DNA from 3 places in the Leisingera coralii genome. Region 1 is predicted to be linked to each of the others. Evidence: riboswitches for the same ligand, from Rfam matches in the RefSeq annotation. Region 1 holds a riboswitch; each other region holds the start of a gene.
The links. A riboswitch is a leader RNA that binds a small molecule or an ion and turns the genes downstream of it on or off. The one in region 1 is predicted to bind cobalamin.
Positions count from the first base shown of each region.

Region 1 (7,768 bases):
AGGTTCAGCTCCTCGTCGGAGCTGCGGGCGCGCAGCAGGCTGCGGATGCGGGCCTGCAGGATCACGTCGTCGACCGGCTGCTGCAGCACATCGTCGATGCCTGCGGCCAGCGCCTGCAGCCGGGCCTTGGAGCCCTCCCAGTCGGAGACCGCGATCACCGGCAGATCGGCCAGCGCCTCATCCGCGGCCAGCTCGCGCTTGATATCGGCGGCGGTACCGTCGGGCAGCGACATGGCGGTGAGCACCAGGTCGGGGCGGTGCTGGCGGGCGGCCTGCAGCACCTCGGCCACGCCGCCGGCCTGGACCACATCGTAGTAGGCAGCCGCCAGCTGCACCTTCAGCATGATGCGGTTGGTGGAGACGCCGTCGATGACCAGGATAGTGCCTTGCACGCGGTATCCTTTCGCCCCTTGCAAATCCTATGCCTTACAGTTTTGCTGAGACTGGTTAAGAAACCCTTTCGGATTTTTACTAAATTGGCCGCAATGCGGCAGGAAAGTGGGCAACATGCAGATTTCCGCCGATGGCGCTGAAACCCTGGCGCTGAAAGCGCTGGCCTGGCTGGCCGGAAATGATGAGCTATTACCGGTGTTTCTGGGCGCCACCGGCGCCAGCGAGGCGGATTTGCGGGCACGGGCGGCAGAACCGGAGTTCCTGGGGTCGGTGCTCGATTTCTTAACGATGGACGACAATTGGGTGATGCAGTTCTGCGATTGCGAAGGCCTGGCCTATGAGATGCCGCTGCAGGCGCGGATGTCGCTTCCGGGCGGTGCGCAGGTGAACTGGACTTGAGATCGGCGGGGCCTGTGCCTAGGGTCCTGCCCGAATCCCGCGGAAAGAAGGACCCGCCATGCCCGTTGATGCCTTCCTGTTCGACAAGGACGGAACCCTGTTCGATTTCGCCGCCACCTGGAACGGCTGGGCGGCCCGGGTGCTTGAGACGCTTTCCAAGGGCGACCGCGCGGTTCTGGAGGCGATGGCTGAGGTGATCAGCTATGACCTGGAGCGGCAGGTGTTCAACCCCGACAGCCTGGTGATTGCCGGCTCCAACGACGAGGTGGCGGAGGTGCTGGCGCCGTTTGTGGCGGAGATGGAAGTCGAAGAGCTGGCGGTGTTCCTGGCCCGGAGCGCGGCCGAAGCGGAGCTGGCGCCGGCGGTGCCGCTGGCGGAGTTCCTCGACGGGCTGCTTGCGCGCGGCAAGGTGCTGGGGGTGATGACCAACGACGCCGAGATTTCCGCCAGGAGCCAGCTGCAGCGGGCGGGCGTGCTGGACCGCTTCGCCTTTGTCGCGGGCTGCGACAGCGGCCATGGCGCCAAGCCGGACCCGGATCCGCTGCTGGCGTTCTGCAGGGTGGCTGGGGTGGCGCCGGAGCGCACCGCCATGGTCGGCGACAGCCTGCATGACCTGGAAGCGGGCGCCGCTGCGGGGATGCGGCGGATCGGGGTGCTGACCGGCATGGCGCTGCGCGAGGAGCTGGCGCCGCACGCCGATATCGTGCTGCCCGACATCGGCCATATCCCGGCCTGGATCGACCGCTGAGCCATTGCTGATTCCCGTGCCCTGAGACGGGCAGGGGCAGTTTCACCGGCGCACGGCCCTTGTGCGCCGGTTTTTGCTGCGGCATACTGGGCACAAGTGTACAGAAATATCCCGCACCGCCGGATTCCAGTGCAAAAACGACAGCCATGGTCGGGAACGGACAGGTTCGGGCTGCCGGGACTGGCACAGTGGATGGCTATCGGCATTTGCGAAACTCGGATCTAGGGGAGACCGGCATGGCAGAGACAGGCGCACGCAAGAGGCGGGGCGGGGGCAGGGCAGGCGCGGCGGCCCGGCGCGGCAGCGCGGCGCTGGAGCAGATGCCCTGGCAGATCCCGGTCAACATCGACCGGCCCACCGAACCATTGACCGAGGAAGGCATCCAGGCGATCCACGAGGGCGCGATGCGCATCCTGGAAGAGATCGGCGTGGTGTTCCTGAACCCTGAGGCGCTGGAGATCTTCAAGCAGGCCGGCGTCAGGGTCGAGGGCGAGCTGGTCAGGATGGACCGGGATTTCGTGATGGAGATGGTGGGCAAGGCGCCCCGCGAATTCTCGATCACCCCGCGCAACCCGGACCGGACGATCCCGCTGGGCGGCAATCACATCCTGTTCGGCAACGTGTCCTCGCCGCCGAACTACTGGGATATGGAGCTGAACAAGAAGGTGGCGGGCAACCGCGAGCAATGCCGCAACCTCTTGAAACTGACACAGTATTTCAACTGCATCCACTTTGCCGGCGGCTACCCGGTGGAGCCGGTGGACATCCATGCCTCGGTCCGCCACCTGGATGTGCTCTATGACAAGCTGACCCTGACCGACAAGGCGATGCATGCCTATTCCCTGGGCAAGGAGCGGGTCGAGGATGTGATGGAGATGGTGCGGATTGCCGGCGGCCTCAGCGATGAGGAGTTCGAGGCCAAGCCGCATATGTACACCAACATCAACTCCACCTCGCCGCTGAAGCACGATTTCCCGATGATCGACGGCTGCCTGAGGCTGGCGCGGCGGGGGCAGGCCATCGTCGTCTCGCCGTTTACCCTGGCGGGCGCGATGGCGCCGGTGACCATGGCGGGCGCGGTGGCGCAGTCGATTGCCGAGAGCCTGTGCGCGATTGCGCTGTTCCAGTATGTGCGCCCGGGCACGCCCTGCGTGATCGGCACCTTCACGTCGAACGTGGACATGAAATCGGGCGCGCCGGCATTCGGCACGCCGGAATACATGCGCTCGACCCAGATGACCGGGCAGATGGCGCGCTTTTACGGGCTGCCGATGCGGTCCTCGGGCGTCTGCGCCGCCAACGTGCCGGACGGGCAGGCGGTCTGGGAGACCTCGAATTCGCTGTGGGCGGCGGTGCAGTCGGGCACCAACATGGTCTACCACGCGGCCGGCTGGCTGGAGGGCGGGCTGATCGCCAGCCCCGAGAAGTTCATCATGGATTGCGAGATCCTGCAGCAGATCGAACGCTACATGCAGCCGCAGATTTCCGCCACCGGGCCGGAGGAGATTGCGCTGGATGCCATCAAGGAGGTCGGCAACGACGGCCACTTCTTTGGTATCCAGCACACCCAGGACCGCTATGCGACGGCGTTTTACCAGCCGTTCCTGAGCGACTGGCGCAACTATGAGGCCTGGGAGGCGGCGGGCGCCACCTGGACCGCGGAGCGTGCCCACAAGCTGTTCAAGGAAATCATCGCCGATTTCGAGGAGCCGCCGATGGATGCGGCGATCCGCGACGAGCTGGCGGATTTCGTTGCCCGCCGCAAGGCCGAGGGCGGGGCGCCCACCGACTTCTGAAACCGGCAGCTGCCCGGGAAAAGCGGAGGGGGTTCCCTCCGCTTTTCTGTTTGGAGACCCGGCGGCAGGACAGATCCTGCCGGTCCGGCAGGCTCGGTCCGCTGCAGGCTTGCCTCCTGGCGCCAGCCGGTCCAGTAGGGGACAGCCGGAGCCGGCCAGGCAAATTGCTGTGCCGGAACTGCTTGGCCAGAGGCCGGCAGCCGGACTATGATCGTAATACGCACGGAGACGGTGTCTGCTGCGCAAGGCGGCGGGCTTGGTTCAAAAGAAAAAATCGGGGGAAATGCGCGCGATAAATCACGCAAATTTGCTTTGTTGGGCCTTTCTTAACCAGCAGGCGTCAAGACTGCAGCATAGGCAAAGAGGGGCCATTGCATGCACGGTCTGATCAACAGGGCGATTCAGGCTTTTGTGACCAGTACCTACGGGGCGGACCGCTGGGAAGAGGTTATGGAAGAGGCCGGGCTCGGGTTTACCGAGTTCGAAGCAATGCTGTTTTACACCGATGAGCAATCGGGCCGGATGCTGACGGCGATGGAAAAGATCCTGGCGCGCCCCCTGCCGGAAATGCTGGAGGACATGGGCACGTTCCTGGTGTCCAACCCGCAGGTGGAGGCGCTGCGGCGGCTGCTGCGCTTTGGCGGCGTGAACTACGTGGAATTCCTGCACTCGCTGGACGACCTGCCGGACCGGGCGCGGCTGGCGGTCTCGGACCTGCACCTGCCCGGGCTGGAACTGGTGGAGCAGGCGCCGCAGCAGTTCGAACTGGTCTGCCAGCCGGGGCTGCCGGGTTATGCCTATGTGCTGATGGGCGTTCTGCGGGCGATGGCCGATGATTACGGCGATCTTGTGTTCCTGGACCACAGCGGCACCCAGGACGGTGCCGAGGTGATTTCCATTACCCTGGTGGAAACCAAGTTTGCCGCCGGGCGCGAGTTCGATTTGGGAGCGCATTCGCTATGATGTCACTCCAGCAGCTGACGCAGATGGCAGGTGTTGTCTGCCCGATGTACGCGATTGTCGATGCCAAGGGGCGTATTGTCTCTGCCGGGCCTACCCTGAAGAAGCTGCGCCCGCAGCTGAACTGGGAGGGGCGGCGGTTCTTCCGGGTTTTCGACCTGTCCCGGCCGCGGTCGGTGCGCTCGGTGGAGGATCTGTTGCGCACTTCCGGCAGCAAGCTGCACCTGCAGTTCCGCGACGCGCCGCAAACCGGGCTGAAGGGGGTTTGTTCGCCGCTGCCGGACGGCGAGGGCGCGTTCATCAACCTGTCCTTCGGGATTTCCGTGCTGGAGGCGGTGCGCGACTATGACCTGACCAGCGCCGATTTCTCGCCCACCGATCTGACCATCGAAATGCTCTATCTGGTGGAGGCGAAATCCGCCGCGATGGAGGCGTCGCGCCAGCTCAACCTGCGTCTGCAGGGGGCCAAGATCGCCGCCGAGGAACAGGCCTTTACCGATACATTGACCGGGCTCAAGAACCGCCGGGCGATGGATCACGTGCTGGGTCGGCTGATTGCCAGCGGCCGCGAGTTTGCGCTGATGCATCTGGATCTGGACTTCTTCAAGCAGGTGAATGACACGCTCGGCCATGCGGCCGGCGATGCGGTGCTGCAGCATGCGGCGCGGATCATGGTGGAATGCACCCGCCAGTCGGACACGGTGGTCCGGGTGGGCGGCGACGAGTTTGTGATGATCCTCGAAGGCGTGCTGGACACGGCGCGGCTGGCGGCCATTGCCAAGCGCCTGATCCAGCAGCTGGAGGAGCCGATCCCCTTTGGCGCCCAGACCTGCCGGATCTCCGCCAGCGCCGGCACCACCCTGTCGACCTGGCAGAAGGTCCCGGATGCGCAGCAGCTGCTGAACCAGGCGGATCTGGCGCTTTATGCGGCCAAACGCGCCGGGCGGGCGCAGCACTGCTTCTACCGTGAAGGCATGGAGAAGGACGACGCGGGCACAGGCGCTTGCGGCAGCGGTGCGGATACGCCGCAGCAAAAGGCCAGCGGCTCCGCTTCCTGACCGGCGGGGTTGCAGCAGGCCAGACTGGACCACAGCGGAAGACTGGCCGGGGTTCAGGGCCGGCAGACCGCGGCGGCTTCTTCAAGAGGGGGAAGCGGATGCCCCGCTGGGGGGCTGCCAGATCCAAGTTTCTTTTCAGGGGGGGCGCTGGTGCTGAAAGTGGCTGACGTTAAGCGCCTTTCTGTGCTGGCGCGGAGGGTGCAGGCGGTTCGGGCTGCCGTGTGCGGTCTTTAACCAGCCTGACAGACTTCAGCAGATTTGCCCGATTGCCGCCGGTTCTGGTCCGGCTGGGAGACCCCCGGTTAAAAAGGAACACGGTGAGGTGTTGCCAGCAGGCGCCGAACCCGTGACTGCCCCCGCAACTGTGAGCGGAGAGCAATGCTGCAACAGGCCGCTGTTCCAAGGGGCGGGAAGGCGCGGCAAAACCCCGGCCCGCGAGTCAGGAGACCTGCCAGGAATGATCCGCCTGTCCGGGTGCGGGGCGCGCCAAGGACAACGGACTTCCGCAGCGGGGGCAGTCTTCACCGTCTGCGGGGGGCAACGCCTGCCAAAGACCAAGAAAATTGAACATGCTGCCCGGCATGGGCCGCCGCTTGGCCTGTGCTTGCTGTGCTGGCGGGAGGAATGGAAAATACGCAAAGCAAGCCTGTCCCTGGCCGCGGCCCTGCAATCGCAACCGCCCTGGAGGAAGAGGCCGCCGATCTGGGAGAGATCATCGTTTCCGGGGGGTACCCCGGCCGAGGCCCGGAAATACGGCCGCTCCGTCCCGGTCCTGGCCAGCGAAGAGATCGAAGGCCGCGGTATCACCACGGTTCAGGACGCGCTGCGTTCGGTCCCTGGCCTGATGTTGAACGGCTCCGGCAACAGCTTTACCAGGTCCGCATCCGCGGTGCCGAAGCAAATCGCACGCTGATCCTGGTTGACGGCGCCGAAGCCAACGGCCCGGACGGGATCCGCCGCCCGGAGCATGAGCTGCTGCTGGGCGCTGCCCTGCAGACTTTCAATGGGCCCGGGTCTGCCGCAACCGATGCGCGGCATGTGGCAGGCAACTGGGATGCCCAGTCCTTTGGCTCTTTCGCGGCTGCCGAACTGCCGGACCCCGCCGCCGCGGATGTCTCCGCTCAGTATGAGCTGACGCCGAAGATGATGCTGACCGGACAGGTCACGCTCACGGCTGCCTCCTCTGCTCTGGTGCAGCAGGCCGCGCTTTTGCCCCGCCCGCCGGACCTGAACATCCCGGTATCACCGGAAGAACCTTCTGCCGCCGCACCCGCGCTTCAGCCCGCGGTGACCGCGGCGCCTGTCCTGCGTTCTGCGGCCGGCACGCCTGCGCTTGCCGCACCGGCCAGAGCGACATCGCGCCTGCACGGCCTGCTCCGCCGTCCCCCCCCGGGTGCGGTGGCTTCTACTGCGCCGCCATTTCCGTCTTCAGCGGCAGTGCAAGAGCAGGTGGCAGGCAGCGAAGGGTTCGCGGAGAACGCGGCTCCGGTGCGGCGCTTCCCGGCAATTCTGCTCAACAGTTCGGCCTCAAGCGGCGATAGGGCGCGGCCATCCTGGTCCGGGTTGAACGCCAGAAGCGCCGCCGCAGCGGGAGGCGCCGCGCAAATAGCGCGCGATACTTCCTTGCCGGAAGCTCAAAAGAAATGCTGTTTCTGGGGAGGAAGAAGTGGCAGCCCGTAGGGGAATCGAACCCCTCTTTCCAGGTTGAAAACCTGGCGTCCTAACCGATAGACGAACGGGCCACTCTGTCTGTGAGGCGGTGTTTACTGATTGCGCCGGGTGGGCGCAAGAGGGTTTTTGCAGAAATGCGAAGATTTTTTGCGCGCTGTTTTGCTGGGGTAAGTCGCTGAAAACAAACGCAAAAAATCGCGCTGTTAGCGCGTCTCGACTGTCTGTCTCTGGCGGGGGAAGTGGCAGCCCGTAGGGGAATCGAACCCCTCTTTCCAGGTTGAAAACCTGGCGTCCTAACCGATAGACGAACGGGCCACTCTGTGCGTGAGGCGGTGTTTACTGATTGCGCCGGGTGGGCGCAAGAGGGTTTTTGCAGAAATGCGAAGATTTTTTGCGCGCTGTTTTGCTGGGGTAAGTCGCTGAAAACAAACGCAAAAAATCGCGCTGTTAGCGCGTCTCGACTGTCTGTCTCTGGCGGGGGAAGTGGCAGCCCGTAGGGGAATCGAACCCCTCTTTCCAGGTTGAAAACCTGGCGTCCTAACCGATAGACGAACGGGCCACTCTGTGCGTGAGGCGGTGTTTACTGATTGCGCCGGGTGGGCGCAAGAGGGTTTTTGCAGAAATGCGAAGATTTTTTGCGCGCTGTTTTGCTGGGGTAAGTCGCTGAAAACAAACGCAAAAAATCGCGCTGTTAGCGCGTCTCGACTGTCTGTCTCTGGCGGGGGAAGTGGCAGCCCGTAGGG
Region 1 is NZ_JBHUPT010000023.1:75,672-83,439, forward strand. Features, by position in the region: gene ACFMBG_RS09600 (diguanylate cyclase domain-containing protein) at 1-392, opposite strand, end outside; gene ACFMBG_RS09605 (DUF3572 domain-containing protein) at 508-792, shown strand; gene ACFMBG_RS09610 (HAD family hydrolase) at 851-1,540, shown strand; gene ACFMBG_RS09615 (trimethylamine methyltransferase family protein) at 1,777-3,336, shown strand; gene ACFMBG_RS09620 (heme NO-binding domain-containing protein) at 3,712-4,299, shown strand; gene ACFMBG_RS09625 (diguanylate cyclase domain-containing protein) at 4,296-5,354, shown strand; cobalamin riboswitch at 5,617-5,824, shown strand; gene ACFMBG_RS09630 (hypothetical protein) at 5,812-6,267, shown strand; tRNA gene ACFMBG_RS09635 (tRNA-Glu) at 7,022-7,096, opposite strand; tRNA gene ACFMBG_RS09640 (tRNA-Glu) at 7,266-7,340, opposite strand; tRNA gene ACFMBG_RS09645 (tRNA-Glu) at 7,510-7,584, opposite strand; tRNA gene ACFMBG_RS09650 (tRNA-Glu) at 7,754-7,768, opposite strand, start outside.

Region 2 (7,768 bases), on a different contig from region 1:
ACGGAAATTTCTGAATGGGAACGAGCTGACCTTGCTATAAGTAAGCCAACTTCAAAGACTTACTACGAATTTTTGCTATCTGAGTTGCGTGAAGTGGATGAGATTAGAGAGAGGTTGAGTGACGAGCAAACAAAACGGTTAAGAAATATCGGTTTGGAGAAGCTAACTTTGCACTTACAGCAAGTGGTAAATACAGACCGATGGTTTCAGGATGTTGTCGCTGAAAAACTGGAGGCTGCCCAATGAAACGCCTCATCCAGCATGGCCTGATGTTCGGCAATCTCTTCCATGTGGCCTCGCCCGCGCTGGTGGAGCGGTATAACCGCGCGCTGAAGCATCTGACCGGCAAGACCACGGCTCTGACGGATTTCCACGTCGATATCTCGGGGTTTTCGCCGGAGATCGGGGATGAGCTGGGGGATGATCATTATCTGAACCATGCGGGGGTGAACCGGCAGTTCATTCTGCTCAGCACCGAGCAGAAGCGCTGCCCGCTGCTGCACGTGAAATTCTCCACCAGCCGGGACATTCTGCGGCGGTTTATCGAGGTCAATGAACGCCAGCTGTTTGCGCTGACGGCGACGGATGCGGTCGCAGGCGAGTTGGTGAATTCGGTGTTTGAGGTGTCCTCACCCGCCAAGCTGTTCGACATCCGGCAGGTGCGGATTGAGGCGGATACCACCAAGGGCACGTTGCGCTATGCGGACCACCTGGCGGAGCTGGTGGAGCGGTTCAAGACCGGCGAGGATGCCTGGTTTGACGATGCGCTGATCGGGGAGATGATCGCGACGGCGGAACAGACCGGCGATGTGACCCGCAATCCGGTGCATCTGGAGCATGAGGTCTTTGAGCAGTCGAACTTCTGGACCGCGCATTTTGGCGGGCTGTATGTGTTTCAGGGGGTGGAACACCCGGCGGTGATTGCCAGCGGTGTAAAGCCCGAGGGGGTGCCGCTGCGCCATGTGTTCGATCTGGGCGAGCGCAATGCGATTGCCCGGTTCCTGGAGTTGAACGGCCTGGCGGAGCCGGTGATCCGGGCGCGCGGCGTCGATGGCGCGGCGATCCTGCGGCAGAAGATGGGGTTCCTTGCCGTGTCGGTGCTGACGGAGAAGGGGCGGGACCTGTCGGGCCTGTCGCGATCGGACCTGCGGCGGATGGCGGCGCGCCATGCGGATGAGCTGCCGGCGGAGTTCGAGGGGCTGGCGGCGCTGGTGCGCTGGGCCGAGGGGGGCGGCAAGTGGCCGCGGATCCGCTCGGACCATCCGGCCTATTTCTATTCCCTGCGGGCGGCGGACACGCCGGAGCGGGATCTGGTCAACATGCTGCTGGCGGAGCTGTGCCCGCATGATTTCCGCCAGCTGTTCATCTGCCACAAGGAGGAATTTTACCGCCAGTACCGCGGCTGGCCGGAGACCAAGAAGGCCTATGCAGCGGAGTTCCTGGCGCGGGAGTATGCGGTGGACAAGGCCGGGGCGCGGGAGGCGCTGTTCGGGCATGAGCCGGATATGGAGGGGCGGATGCCGAAGCTGCCGCGGAACCGGCGCCAGGGGCTGGTGGAGCGGGTTGGCCCCTGGGGGGCTGTGAACCGGGTCAGGGGGCGCTGATATGATCCTGTCTAAGGGAAACACCACTTTCCGGGCTGCTTGCAGCCCGGTTCGCGCCCGTCCCCGCCCCCGTCACGCCGGAGGCGTGCTTTCAGCACGACGGCGGGCGTGAAACGCCCACCCTCGGGACCGGGCGCGAACCTCTGTTTGGTGCCCAACAAGAGAAACTGGAAACAAGTAACCAAGAGGCAGCATAGATGTTCGGCTTTATCCGCCTTGTCCTGATCCTGCTGGTGGTGCTGACCGTGGTCTATGGCGCGGTGTCGCTCTACTCGCGCGAGGTGCGGCGGGCGAAACTGAAACGGCGCTGGAAAGACAAGGGGTTGACCGGCGACCGCGCGGCCTTCATCCAGCGGGGGCTGAGGCAGTATGACCGCTCGTTCCGGCGCAAGCTGATCCTCCTGGTCTATATCGTTCCGCTGGGAGCCATCGCGCTTCTGGTCTATGTCATTAACTTCATGTGAGGAGCTGCCCCGTGCGTTTCATCAAATGGGCCTTCCTGATCACCTTCTGGGTGCTGTTCGGCGCCTTCCTGCATTACACGCTGCCGCAATACGACGTGGTGCGCATCGTCAACACCTATGAGGAGCGGCAGGAGCTGAATGACTGGACCCGCATCTTCTGGTCCAAGCCGGATGACCAGTCGGCGGAGCTGATCAACCGCGATGTGCAATTCATCCAGGGGGTGCGCCCCAGCGGCCGCGCCATTGTCTACCGCAACGAGGACACCGGCTGGAACTGGCCGCCCTATTTCAAGTTCGACACGGCGAACCTGTATACGGACGCCAATGACAGCATCTCGACCAAGGCCAATCCGGAGTGGGTGGCGGTGATGCACTACGGCTGGCGCAACGAGTTCCTGTCGATCTTCCCGAATGCGGTGTCGATCAAGCCGGTGGCGGGGCCGGAGGACAAGCCAACCAATTGGTTCAGCATCATCTTCCTGGTGCTGCTGGTTGCGGTCCTGTGGGCCATCTATGTGCGCTGGCGCCGGTTCCGGCGGGCGCGGATCGACCCGATGATCGAAAGCGCCGAGGACAGCCTCTATGCCGCGGGCGATGCGATTGCCGAGCGGCAAGGCCGGTTCCGCCGCTGGCTGGACAGCTGGAAGTCGAAGTGAGGAGAGGCCGCCGACTGGGCGGCCTTTTTCATTGGTCCTGAAAGGGCTGGCGGGTCAATCCTGCGGCGGCACCAGAACGAAGTTGCCGAAGTGGGTTTTCTCCAGGAACTCCTGCTGTGCCTTGGCGATGTCCTTGAGCGGGAAGACCTTGGCGACCAGCGGCCGGATTTCGCCGCGCTCGATATATGAGATCAGGTTTGGAAACACCGGCTCGTCCCAGGCGGTGCAGCCGATCAGGGTTATGTCCTTCAAATACATGTCCCGCATGTCCAGATCGACAACCGGCCCGGCGATGGCGCCGCTGGACACCAGGCGGCCGCCGCGTTTCAGCAGCTTGAGCATCTGCGGGAAGCCTTCTCCCGCCACGTTGTCGACAACGGCGTCCACGGTTTCCCCGCCCAGTTCCGCAAGCAGGTCGCTGCCCCGGTCCAGGATTACGTCCGCGCCTAGCTGCCGCAGCTGATCCATCTTGCCCTGGCTTGTGACCGCCGCCACCCGGGCGCCGCGGCGTTTGGCCAGCTGCACGGTGGCCGAGCCAACACCGCCGGAGGCGCCGGTCACAAGCACCAGCTCGCCAGCTTGGACGTTTGCGCGGTGCAGCATGTTTTCAGATGTGCCGTAGGCGCAGGGGATCGTCGCCAGCTCCTCGTCCGACCAGGCGCAGTCAACGGGGAACACCTCGGTGGCGGGGACTTTGACATATTGGGCAAAGGCGCCGTCAAAGTCCGAGGCCATCCAGACGTTGTCCATCACGCCGTAGCCATTGGGGCGTATGCAGGGGCGCACCAGAACCCGCTTGCCGGTTAGGGCCTGACTGGTGCCTGGGCCGGCCGCAACAACCTCGCCGCAGCAGTCGGTGCCCTGGATCAGGGGGAAGGGGGTTGCCTGGTTCCAGCCGCCGTCGGCCTTGTGCTCAGCCTGGGTTTCCTGGTGGCCGGCTGCCGCGGCGGTGTCCGTTGTCACGCTGGAGGAATACCACCCGAGCCGGGTGTTGATTTCGGTGTTGTTCACACCGGCGGCAAGAACCCGCAGCAGAAGCTCCCCCTCTGCGGGCTCCGGGATCGGCACGGGTTTGTACTCGAGCTTGTCATAGCCGCCGTTTCCGGTGGTCACGACGGCCATCATGGTCTTAGCGCTGCTGTCTGTCTTTGGTCCGGGCATGGGCGGCCCTTTCTGGTCACGCGGGGTTGGTGAAAGGTCTTGGAATACCGGGCAATTATTGCCCGCGGGGCAGGGGCCGCGGCAAGAGGTGAATTCCGCGGCACGGCCCGGCGCGGCCGCTGTTCCCCGCCTGCCGAATCGGTGCGTCTGGCCGATTCGGAGGCAAAGGCGCCGCAGATCAGTGCTTTGCCGCAAACAGACTGGCGAGTGCCGGTTTGAGATTTTGCGCCGGAAGCGGGCTTGGAGCGGGGATAATATGCATGTCTTTTTCCGGTTTTGGCGGGTCGGATTTGTCTCCGCCGATAGCCTGGGAATAGGGCAATTTCCGCCTCAGCAAGGTGCCGCCCTTCGGGGCGGAGAATTGGGAAGCTGGTGAAACTCCGGCACTGCCCCCGCAACGGTGACCCCGGGCAAGGCATGGCAAAAAACCACTGAAGCCAATGGCTTCGGGAAGGTGCCAGGCCCCGCCGCCGAATGGCCCCGGGACAGTCCGGAAACCAGCCTTGCCCTAAAAACGTCAACCGCGGGCGGCGGCGGGGCGGTTGCAGGCGCGTGGCCTGCAATCTCTCCATCCATGCCCGCAGCCAAGCCAACCTGCCGCGGGGATGCGGCAAAGGAGAGAAGCAGATGCTTCAGGACAGCGACATTCTGGCCAAACTGGTGGCCCGTCAGAAAAACTATTCCCTGGAACAGGCGTTCTATACCGATCCGGGCGTTCTGGATCTGGACATGCGGCAGATCTTCTACCGCGAGTGGCTGTTTGCCATTCCTGCCTGCGAGATCCCGAAAGCCGGCAATTTCGTGACCCATCAGGTCGGCGCCTACAACGTCATCATCGTGCGCGGCACCGATGGCCAGGTGCGCGCCTTCCACAATGCCTGCCGCCACCGCGGTTCGGTTGTGTGCAAGGCGAAGAAGGGCAATTCGCCCAAGCTGGTCTGCCCCTACCACCAGTGGACCTACGAGCTGGACGGCTCGCTCTTGTGGGCGCGCGACATGGGGCCGGATTTCGATGCCTCCAAGCACGGGCTGAAGCCGGTGCACTGCCGTGACCTGGCCGGGCTGATCTATATCTGCCTGGCGGAAGAGGCGCCGGATTTCGACGCCTTTGCCGAGGTCGCGCGTCCCTATCTGGAGCCGCATGACCTGGCCAACGCCAAGGTCGCCTATGAAAGCTCGATCATCGAGAACGGCAACTGGAAGCTGGTCTGGGAGAACAACCGCGAGTGCTATCACTGCGGCGGCAACCACCCGTCGCTGTGCCGGACCTTCCCGGAGGATCCGTCCGTCACCGGCATCGAAGGCGGCGAGACCCCGGCGCACCTGCAGAAGCACTTTGACCGCATCGAAGGCGCGGGCATCCCGGCGCAGTTCAAGATCGACGCGCGCGGCCAGTACCGCGTGGCGCGGATGCCGCTCAATGAGGGCGCCGAGAGCTATACCATGGACGGCAAGGCGGCGGTGGCCAAGAAGCTGGGCCGGGTGCCGTTTGCCGATGCGGGCACGCTCCTGAAGTTCCACTACCCGACCACCTGGAACCACTTCCTGCCGGATCATTCGATTGTGTTCCGCGTCACCCCGATCAGCCCGACCGAGACCGAAGTCACCACCAAGTGGCTTGTGCACAAGGATGCGGTCGAGGGCCAGGACTATGACCTGAAGCGGCTGACCGAGGTCTGGGTCGCGACCAATGACGAGGACCGCATCGTGGTGGAGGACAACCAGCAGGGCATCAACTCGCCCGCTTATGAGCCCGGCCCGTACTCGGAAATCCAGGAAAGCGGCGTGATCCAGTTCTCCAACTGGTATGCCGGGCACCTGACCCGCGCGCTGACCGGCCGCCACCTGATCGCAGCGGAGTAAGCGCATGGGACTGCAGGCCAACTTCGAGACGCTGGACGAAACCCTGGCGTGGAAGGACGACGAGATGCTGGAATGCGTCTCGGTCGTGCCGGAGGCGCCGAACACCGCCACCTTCAGCTTCCGCGCGCCGTCCGGCGCGTGGTTCAAATACCAGCCGGGCCAGTTCCTGACGCTGGAGCTGCCGGTGCCGGGCGGGACTGTCTGGCGGACCTATACCATCAGCTCCTCGCCGTCGCGGCCGCTGTCGATCTCGGTGACGGTGAAGGCGCAGGCGGACAGCATCGGCACCCGCTGGATGCTGGACCACCTGAAACCGGGGATGTTCCTCAAGGCGTCCGGCCCGGCAGGCGTGTTCACCCTGCCCAAGCGTCCGAACGGCAAGTTCCTGTTCATCTCTGCAGGCTCCGGCATCACGCCGAGCCTGTCGATGACCCAGTATCTGTTCGACCGCGGCCAGTCGCCCGACGTCTGCTTCATCAACTGCGCCAAGCGCCCCAGCGAGATCATCGCGCGGCGCCAGCTGGAAGGCATGGCGGCGCGGGTGCCCGGTATCAAGCTGCATTTCGTGGTGGAAGAGGACGATCCCTATCAGGTCTGGACCGGCTACCGCGGCCAGCTCAATCAGATCATGCTGGGGATCATCGCCGGCGACTACCTGGAGCGGGAAGTCTACTGCTGCGGGCCGGATCCGTTCATGCAGGCGGTGCGCGACATGCTGAACGGCCTGGGCTTCGACATGGAGAACTACAACCAGGAGAGCTTTGGCGCGCCGGTGGAGACCGAGGCCGATGCGCCGGAGCTGGACGATGTGGTTCCCGAGGAGACCGCGGCGGCCGAGATCACCTTTGCCGCGTCGGGCGTGACCGCAAACTGCACCGAGACCGACACGGTGCTGGCGGTGGCCAAGGCGTCGGGCCTCAACATCCCGTCGGGCTGCACCTTCGGCATCTGCGGCACCTGCAAGGTCAAGAAAACCGCGGGCGAGGTGCATATGGTCCACAACGGCGGCATCTCGGAAGAGGATGTGGAGGCGGGGTATATCCTGGCCTGCTGCTCCAACCCGATCGGCCGGGTCGAGGTCGCGATCTGACCATAAAAGATCTGGCCATAAAAAGGGGCGCGCGCCGGTGTGGCGCGCGCCCTTTTCTTCTTTCAGCCCCTGATCAGGCTTCCAGTGCCAGCTTGTGCACGTGGATTTCATTGATCGGGTGGCTGTCGGCGCCGATCACACCCGGGCGGGCGTGGCGGTAGAGCGACCGCCAGTAGGGCTGGATGATGGTGCCGTCGTCACGCAGGAACTTCTCGATGTTCTCCATGTGGCCGCGGCGGGTGTCGGCGTCGGCAATGGCCGAAGCGGCTTCCAGCATGGAATCGAACTCGGCGCTGGCCAGCCCGGTTTCATTCCAGGCAACGCCGGTCTTGTAGGCCAGTGTCAGCACCTGCACCCCCAGCGGGCGGTGGCCCCAGTCGGTGGAGCTGAACGGGTACTTGTCCCAGTCGTTCCAGAAGGTATTGCCGGGCAGCACCGTGCGTTTGACCTTGAGCCCCGCATCCCGCATCTGCGCCGCCAGCGCATCCGTGGTGTTGCGGCGCCAGTCGTCGTCGATGGAGATCAGCTCATGCTCGAAGTCGAGCATCCCGGCCTCTTCCATCAGCTGGCGTGCAGCCTCTGCGTCGCGCACCGGGGCGCCGATGTCGGCGTATTCCGGGTGGATCGGGCAGACATGGTGGTTTTCCGCCAGGGTGCCGCGGCCGTCATAGCCGAGCTCCAGCAGCACCGCGTTGTCGCAGGCCAGCGCCAGGGCGCGGCGGACGCGGGCGTCGGCGTAGGGCTGTTTCCCGTCCACCTCGGCGTCGCGGTTGGTGCGCAGCACCAGGGTGTTGGCCGAGACCGACTCGCTGACGTTCCAGCCGATGGAGGTGAAGATGTCGACGTATTCGCCCACGGTTTCATAGACCATGTCGATCTCTTCGGACTCCGCCGCCGACAGGTGGGTGGCGCCGTCGGTGCCGAAGTCGA
Region 2 is NZ_JBHUPT010000054.1:23,465-31,232, reverse strand. Features, by position in the region: gene ACFMBG_RS16685 (hypothetical protein) at 1-246, shown strand, start outside; gene ACFMBG_RS16680 (DUF6638 family protein) at 243-1,604, shown strand; gene ACFMBG_RS16675 (hypothetical protein) at 1,802-2,068, shown strand; gene ACFMBG_RS16670 (DUF1523 family protein) at 2,080-2,724, shown strand; gene ACFMBG_RS16665 (alcohol dehydrogenase family protein) at 2,779-3,885, opposite strand; cobalamin riboswitch at 4,205-4,405, shown strand; gene ACFMBG_RS16660 (aromatic ring-hydroxylating oxygenase subunit alpha) at 4,513-5,748, shown strand; gene ACFMBG_RS16655 (FAD-binding oxidoreductase) at 5,753-6,838, shown strand; gene ACFMBG_RS16650 (ABC transporter substrate-binding protein) at 6,912-7,768, opposite strand, start outside.
Region 2: linked by a shared signal. The riboswitch ahead of ACFMBG_RS16660 (aromatic ring-hydroxylating oxygenase subunit alpha) and the one ahead of ACFMBG_RS09630 (hypothetical protein) in region 1 are both predicted to bind cobalamin.

Region 3 (7,768 bases), on a different contig from region 1:
AGCCAGGGGGTGCGGCCAAGCTCCACCACCGAGCGCGCGGTGATGCGCTCTGCGGTGTCGGCCTGCTGCTCGACTATGGCGATCCGCTGGGCAACTTCCCGGCGCGACAGCCGCGCCAGCGGCTGCTCCGCCAGCAGCACTTCGCCCTGCGAGGGCTTGGTCAGCCCCGCCAGAAGCCGCATCAGCGTCGATTTGCCGGAGCCGTTCGGCCCGACCAGCGCCAGCGTCTCACCCGGCTGCACCGCCAGCGACACATCGGACAGCAGCGCCTTGCCGCGCACCGAGAAGGACAGGCTGCGGGCTTCGATCCTCATCGCGCCGTCCTTTGCCCGCGAACCAGGATGATGGCAAAGGCCGGTGCCCCGATCAGCGCGGTGACCACGCCGATGGGCAGCACCTGGCCGGGGATGATGATCCGCGACACGATGTCGGCGCCGATCAGGAACACCGCCCCGGTCAGCGCCGCGGCCGGCATCAGCCTGCGATGCCCTGGGCCGACCAGGAACCGCGCCGCATGGGGGATCACCAGGCCGACGAAACCGATGGAGCCGACGATCGACACCATCACCGCGGTCATCAGCGCAGTTGCAAAGATCAGCACCACCTGCACCCGCCGCACCGGGATGCCCAGCGCCGCGGCGGAATCGGTGCCAAAGGTGAAGGCGTCGAGCGCCCGCGCGTGGAACCGGCAGGTCATCCAGCCCGCCAGTGCCAGCGGCACCGCCAGCCACACGTCCGGCCAGCGCACGCCGCTGAGATTGCCCATCAGCCAGAACATGATGCCGCGGGCCTGATCCGCATTGGCGGATTTGGCGATGATGAAGGCAGTCAGCGCATTGAACAGCTGCGAGCCGGCGATGCCCGCCAGAACGATCTGCGCCGCCGCCGCCCGGCTGCTGCCTGCCCCGGCGGCCCGCGCCAGAATGGCGACAAAGCCAAAGGCCAATAACGCGCCGTTGAAGGCGCCGAAGGACAGCGACAAGGCACCGCCGCCCAGCCCGGCAATGGTAACCGCCACCGCCCCGGTCGAGGCGCCGGCGGAAATGCCAAGGATATAGGGGTCCGCCAGCGCATTGCGCAGCAGCGCCTGCAGCACCACGCCGGTCACCGCCAGCGCCGCGCCGCAGGCCCCGGCCACCAGCGCCCGCGGCAGCCGGTAGCTCCAGATGATGCCCTGATCCACCGGGTCCACCGGCAGCCCCGCCCCGGCCAGCTTGTTGACCAGAACGGACAGGACAAGGTCAGGCGCAAGCGAGGTTTCCCCGATCATTGCGCCTGCCAGTACCGCCGCTGCCAGCACCGGCAAAGCCAGGCAAGCGCCCCGGAAGCCATGCCATGCTAGTGCGGCGGCTGCGCTCATTCGCCGTTGCCGATCGCGCTGAGTTCAGCGGCCAGATCTTCCAGCGCCGGGATCGCGCGGATGGTCGCGTCCATCGCCTGGGCATCCATCACCACGATGCGGCCGTTCTTCACCGCATCCATTTGGCTGGCGACCGGATCGGTGCGCAGGAATTCCAGCTTCTTCTCGTAGTCATCGGCGGCAAAGCGGCGGCGGTCCATGCGGGCGATCACGATGACCGTCGGATTGGCCTTGGCGATGGTTTCCCAGCCGACGGTCGGCCATTCCTCGTCGGTCTCGATGACATTGCGCAGGCCCAGCTGCTGCATCATGTAGCCCGGCGCGCCCTTCTGGCCGGCCACAAACGGGTCGCTCTCCAGCTCAGGCGAGGAGAACCAGAACACGGCCGAGGCGTCATCCAGCGCAACCTCTTGCGCCTTGGCAACAGCCGCGGCCTCGCGCGCCTTGTAGTCCGCGACCAGCTCAGCGCCCTTCTCGGCCTCGCCGAAGATCGCCGCCAGCTCCTCGATACCCTGGTACAGGCTTTCGGTGGTGAACATCTGGGTGCGGGTGCCGTCGCCACCGGTGGTGTTGTCCTTGCCGACGCAATCGGCAGGCATCACATAGGTCGGGATGCCAAGGTCATGGAACTGCTCCCGCTTGGCGACCACGCCTTCGGGCCCGACGTGCCATTCATACTGGGCCGCAACCAGACCGGGGCGCTTGGCCACCACGCTCTCAAAGCTCGGATCGTTGTCGGCGAGCCGATCGACCTTGGCATTGAGTTCAGCATATTCCGGCAGAACATCGTTGAACCAGACCGAGGTGCCCAGCACCTTGCCGCCCAGCCCCAGCGCATAGAGCACTTCGGTGGCGGCCTGCCCAACGGTCACGGAGGACGCCGCCGGCGCCTCGAAGGTAACGGACTGGCCGCAGTTTTCGATGGTCAGCGGGAAACTCTCGCTGGCTGCCGCGGCCTGGGCCGCGACGGTGAAGGAAAGGCCGATCAGGCCGGAACGCAGAAACATGATAGTCGATCTCCATGTGTCAATGACCGGAGAACGGGTGAAAGGGCATTGACCGGCAAGGCGGAGGATCTGAGCCCCCACATGCGGCACCTGATAGCGGTGGCGCATCCTGCCGGCAACCTCCCCGGACAACCCCGCCCGGTGTGCTTCGGTTTCATACCGGCAGGTCTCCTGACTGGCGGGTCATCGTCTGGGCCGCCTTCCCGGACCGCTGGGATCCAGTGACGCGATGGCTCAGCACTCGCCGCCTACAGTTGCGGGGGCAGTTCCGGTTGGTGCCCGGCAGGCACCGCGGATTCCCTCTTAGCCCTTGCGGGACCGGTGAAGCGCGCGTAGCGCATCGCTTTCGTTGCGGCAAGAAAAACTTGCTGCCGCCGCGGAAATCCCCTGAAAAGGGCGCGCCCGCCGGACGCCGCGGCAACCGCCCATTGAGCGGCTCAATCTTTTGGTGTTTGCTGCGCCGCATGGCACAACTCGCTTTTCAAATCCGGCCCGCAACCGCGGCCGACCTGCCGCGCATCGCCGCCCTGCACGCGGAAAGCTGGCAGGCGGCCTATGCCGGAGAGTTCCCGAAAGCCCGGCTGGAGGGCGGGATCCGGGAGCAGCTGCTGCGGAAATGGGCGGCCTACCAGCCGCAGCCGGGGGACATCCTTCTGCTGGCTGAACACGCTGGAACACCTGCCAAGCTGCTGGGCTTCTGCGCAGTCTGGTGCCGGCCGGAACCGTACCTGGACAATCTGCATGTCTCCCCCGCCGCACACGGCCTCGGCACTGGCAGCGCCCTGTTCCGGGCGGCGGTACGGCAGCTGCTGGCGCAAGGCCGGCAGAGCCTGTCGCTGACGGTCTTCCAATCCAATCAAAAGGCGCGGGCGTTCTACGCCGGGCTGCAGGGCACGGAAGCCGGAGCGCTGGAGCTCGATGTGTTTGGCAGCCCGGTCCCCAGCGTGACCGTCGTCTGGCCGGATCTCAGCCGGCTGAAGGTTTGATCCTGCGGGCAGCAGGCGCCGGCTTCGGCGCCCGCAAGAGCCTCACAGGATCTCATCCTCGTCGAACATCGGGTCGTCCTCCAGCTGGGCGCTGAGGTCCTCGACCGAATCCTCAGCTTTCTCGACCGAGCGGACCCGGCCCAGGTGGAACACGGCATCGCCTTCGTTCACGATGGGCATCACCGCGCGGCCGACAATCAGCCCGTCGAAGGGCGCCAGGATGTCCTCGTCCTGCTCGCCGAAAGGGTCGGACACCGACCCCATCAGATCCCCCTGCCGGACCAGTTCGCCATCGTCCTTGTATACCCTCAGTAGCCCGCCCATCGGCGCTCGCAGCCATTTGCTGGAGGCGCAGAACTGCGGCTGCGACTTGGGTTTGGAAATGCCCTTGGCCGGCACCATGCCCATGTGCCGCAGCACCCGCAGGATTCCGGCCAGCCCGGCCCGGATCGACAGCTCATCAAAGCGCAGGCCCTCGCCGGCCTCATAGAGCAGGATATCCTTGCCCATCTCCTTGGCCGCGCCGCGCAGGGAGCCGTCGCGCAGCGGCGACTGCATCACGATGGGCGCACCAAAGACCCCGGCAAGCTCCTGCGTGCGCGGGTTATCGGGCGAGATGCGGATCTGCGGGTAATTGGTCCGGTGGATCGCCGCCGAATGCAGGTCGATGCCGAGATCCGAGCGGGCCACCACCTCGGTCATGAACAGATGCGCCAGGCGCGAGGCCAGCGAGCCATGCTCGCTGCCGGGAAACACCCGGTTGAGGTCGCGCCTGTCGGGCAGGTACCGGGAGTGGTTGATGAAGCCGAAGGCATTGACGATCGGCACCGCGATCAGCGTGCCCTTGAGCGTTGTCAGGTTCGGCGCCCGCAGCAGCCGCCGGATGATCTCCACGCCGATCACCTCGTCACCGTGCACGCCGCCGCTGACAAAGACCGTCGGCCCGTCCTGACGGCCATGCACCACATGCGCCGACATGGTGACCGGCGTGTGGTCGGACATGACGCTGACCGGCAGGTCAACGGTCAGCCGCGAGCCCGGCGCCACCCTGGCGCGGCCGATGGCGAAATGCTGCCGCCCCCTCATGCCGTCACCCTTTGCCCTTGGTCCTGGTCGCGCCTGCCTTGGCGTGTTTTTCAAGGAAGTCGATCATCTTGCCGGCGATATCCAGGCCGGTGGCCTTTTCCACCCCTTCCAGGCCGGGGGAGGAGTTCACCTCCATCACCACCGCCCCGTGGTTGGCCCGCAGCATGTCGACGCCGCAGGCGTTCAGCCCCATGGTCTTGGCAGCGCGGACGGCGGTGGCGCGTTCCTCCGGAGTCAGCTTGACGACCTGGGCAGAGCCGCCGCGGTGCAGGTTGGAGCGGAAGTCGCCTTCGGCCCCGGTGCGCTTCATCGCGGCCACCACCTTGCCGCCGATGACGATTGCCCGGATGTCGGTGCCGCCGGCCTCCTTGATGAACTCCTGCATCAGGATATTGACGCCGGCGCCGCGGAACGCCTCGACCACGGATTTTGCCGACCGGTCGGTATCGGCCAGAACCACGCCGATGCCCTGCGTGCCCTCCAGCAGCTTGATCACGATCGGCGCGCCGCCGGCAAGTTTGAGCACTTCCTCGGTCTGCTTGGGGTCATGGGCAAAGGTGGTGACCGGCAGGCCGACGCCGTCGCGCGCCAGCAGCTGCATCGAGCGCAGCTTGTCCCGCGACCGCCCGATGGCGACGCTTTCATTCAGCGGGTAAACTCCCATCATCTCGAACTGGCGCAGCACCGCGGTGCCGTAGAAAGTGACCGAAGCCCCGATCCGCGGGATCACCGCGTCATAGCCCGTCAGCTTTTCGCCGTTGTAATAGATCTCCGGCCGCCGGGTTGCGATGTTCATGTAGCAGCGCAGCGTGTCGATGATGTCGAGCTGGTGCCCGCGCTCCTCAGCCGCGGCCTTGAGGCGCTTGTGGGTGTAAAGGTTGGCGTTGCGCGCCAGCATGGCAATTTTCATTTGGTGTCCTTTTCGGGTTGCCGCGCAGCAGCGGCGCGGCTGGCGTGGGCGGCGGTTGAATGGGTCTTCAGCTCTGCGCGGCAGGGGATCTTCGGAAAAGTCCTGCTGGCCCGCCCGCCGGGAATGGTCTCCGGCGCACGGGTCTCATCGCCAATAGGGATCAATAATCTGCATCAAGCCTATAAGGTGCCGCATCCGTTTTCAAACGTCCTTCCACTGGGAAATTGGGTGCCCCGAAGGACCAGAATACCGGCAGCGGGATGCAAGCCGGCCAGCAAGGCACAGTCTGCGTTGCCGTTTCCGAACCCCATGCGCACCTGGGTTGCTGCCCTAGTACAGCTATGGTAATTTTTTGCCTATAGGCAAAATTTCATTGGAAATAGCAAATGTTTACCTTTGACAGCGCCGCCGGCACCCTGGCCGGGCTTTATGGACGCGACTTCGGCGGCAAGGCCTCCGGCCGCTACAGGATCCCGCGCAAGCTGCTGCAGGAAATCTGCGGGCGGCGCAGGCTGTATGAGGAGGATGTCACGGCGCTCTCGCGTGCGCTGCTGGAAAAGGGTTATGTTCTGATCGATATGGACAGTTTCTTCGTGGTCATGAGCGCCAACGCTTTCGTCAACTACCGGCGCGCGGGCAAGGAGATACTGGCGCACCATGCCGCGGCGGACTGAGCGCCGCGCTGCGGCGGGCTGCCCGAACGGACAAGGATATGATGGACCCGGAACAGCTGATCGCCTGCCCCGCCTGTGACGTGCTGCACCGCGATCAGGAGGTGGCCAAGCACACGGTGGCCAGGTGCGCCCGCTGCGGCACGGTGCTGGCAGCCCCCAAGTCGGGCGCGATGACCCGGATCGCGATGCTGTCGCTGACGGCGCTGATCCTGCTGGCGGCGGCGGCCGGTTTCCCGTTTCTGGAGCTGCAGGCCCAGGGGCTGTCCCACCGGGCGTCGGTACTGGATGCGGTGCTGGCCTTTTCCCGCGGGCCGATGGCGCCGCTGTCGCTGGCCACCGGCCTGCTGATCGTGCTGCTGCCCGCCGCCCGCTACGGTGCCCTGGTCTATACCCTGGCGCCGATGGCCCTGGGCTGGCACCCTGCCCCGCATGCCGCCGCCGTCTACCGCTGGGCGGAATGGCTGAAACCCTGGGCGATGGCCGAGATCTTCATCATCGGCGTCGCGGTCGCGCTGGTCAAAGTGTCCGGCCTCGCCCGGGTCGGGCTGGGGCCCGCCTTCTGGGCCTTTGCGGCGCTCCTGGTGGTAACCATCCTGACCGACAGTTCCATTTGCAGGCTGACCGTATGGAAAACCCTGAAGACCCGCCGCGGTTCCTGACCGCAGCCGAGGCCGGTCTGACCGGCTGCCGCACCTGCGGAGCCGTCAACCCGGGCGGCGCGCAGATCTGTTACAGCTGCCACAGTGAGCTGACCCCGCCTTCCGGCGCCAGCCTGCAGCGGGTCTGGGCCTGGCTGGCGGCGGGGCTGATCGCCTATGTCCCCGCCAATATCTACCCGATGCTGCGCACCACCACCTTTGGCCGCGCCTCCGAGAACACGCTGATCGGCGGCATTGCCGAATTGTTCAGCCATGGCTCCTACGGGGTCGCTTTCATCGTGTTCTTTGCCAGCATCGTAATCCCGGTCGCCAAGTTCCTGGCCATCGGCTATCTGGCGGTCTCGGTCCGCAGGCCCGCGGCCCTTGGCAGCCATGGCCGGCTGATGCTTTATGAGGTTGTCGAATTTATCGGGCGGTGGTCGATGATTGATGTCTTTGTCGTTGCGATCCTGACCGCCCTGGTTCAGCTGGATTTCGCCGCCGCCGTCACCCCGGGGATTGCAGCGGTCAGTTTTGCATTGTCGGTTGCCTTCACCATGCTGGCCGCCCAGAGTTTTGATCCGCGGCTGATCTGGAACGCGGAAAAGCGAGAATATGAATGAGCACGCCTGAACCCGCCGAAATGAAAGTCTCCGCGCAGCGCCCCTCCCCGTGGCGCAACCTGTCGCTGGTCTGGCTGGTGCCGCTTGTGGCGCTGGCGGTATCGCTGGGTGTCGCCTGGAAGGCCTACAACGACCGCGGAGTGCTGATCCGGATCGCCTTTGACAACGCCTCAGGAGTCGTCGCCAACGAAACCACGGTGCGCTACCGTGACGTGGTGATCGGCCGGGTGGAGGACGTGGGCTTTGCCGACGACCTCAGCAAGGTCTCTGTCTGGGCCCGCATCGACAAGCAGATTGCCCCCTACCTGGACCAGGACGCCGCCTTTTGGGTGGTCCGTCCAGAGGTCAGCACCCGCGGCATCTCCGGGCTCAGCACCGTGCTGTCCGGCGTTTATATCGAGGGCACCTGGGACCAGGTGCCGGGCGTGGCCGCAACCAGCTTTGAGGGCGAAGACGGGCCGCCGCTGGTGCAGCCGGGCCGCGA
Region 3 is NZ_JBHUPT010000029.1:79,791-87,558, forward strand. Features, by position in the region: gene ACFMBG_RS11175 (ABC transporter ATP-binding protein) at 1-314, opposite strand, end outside; gene ACFMBG_RS11180 (FecCD family ABC transporter permease) at 311-1,360, opposite strand; gene ACFMBG_RS11185 (ABC transporter substrate-binding protein) at 1,357-2,367, opposite strand; cobalamin riboswitch at 2,512-2,705, opposite strand; gene ACFMBG_RS11190 (GNAT family N-acetyltransferase) at 2,832-3,353, shown strand; gene ACFMBG_RS11195 (succinylglutamate desuccinylase/aspartoacylase family protein) at 3,396-4,439, opposite strand; gene rimK (30S ribosomal protein S6--L-glutamate ligase) at 4,444-5,349, opposite strand; gene ACFMBG_RS11205 (hypothetical protein) at 5,736-6,023, shown strand; gene ACFMBG_RS11210 (paraquat-inducible protein A) at 6,065-6,682, shown strand; gene ACFMBG_RS11215 (paraquat-inducible protein A) at 6,649-7,284, shown strand; gene ACFMBG_RS11220 (MlaD family protein) at 7,281-7,768, shown strand, end outside.
Region 3: linked by a shared signal. The riboswitch ahead of ACFMBG_RS11185 (ABC transporter substrate-binding protein) and the one ahead of ACFMBG_RS09630 (hypothetical protein) in region 1 are both predicted to bind cobalamin.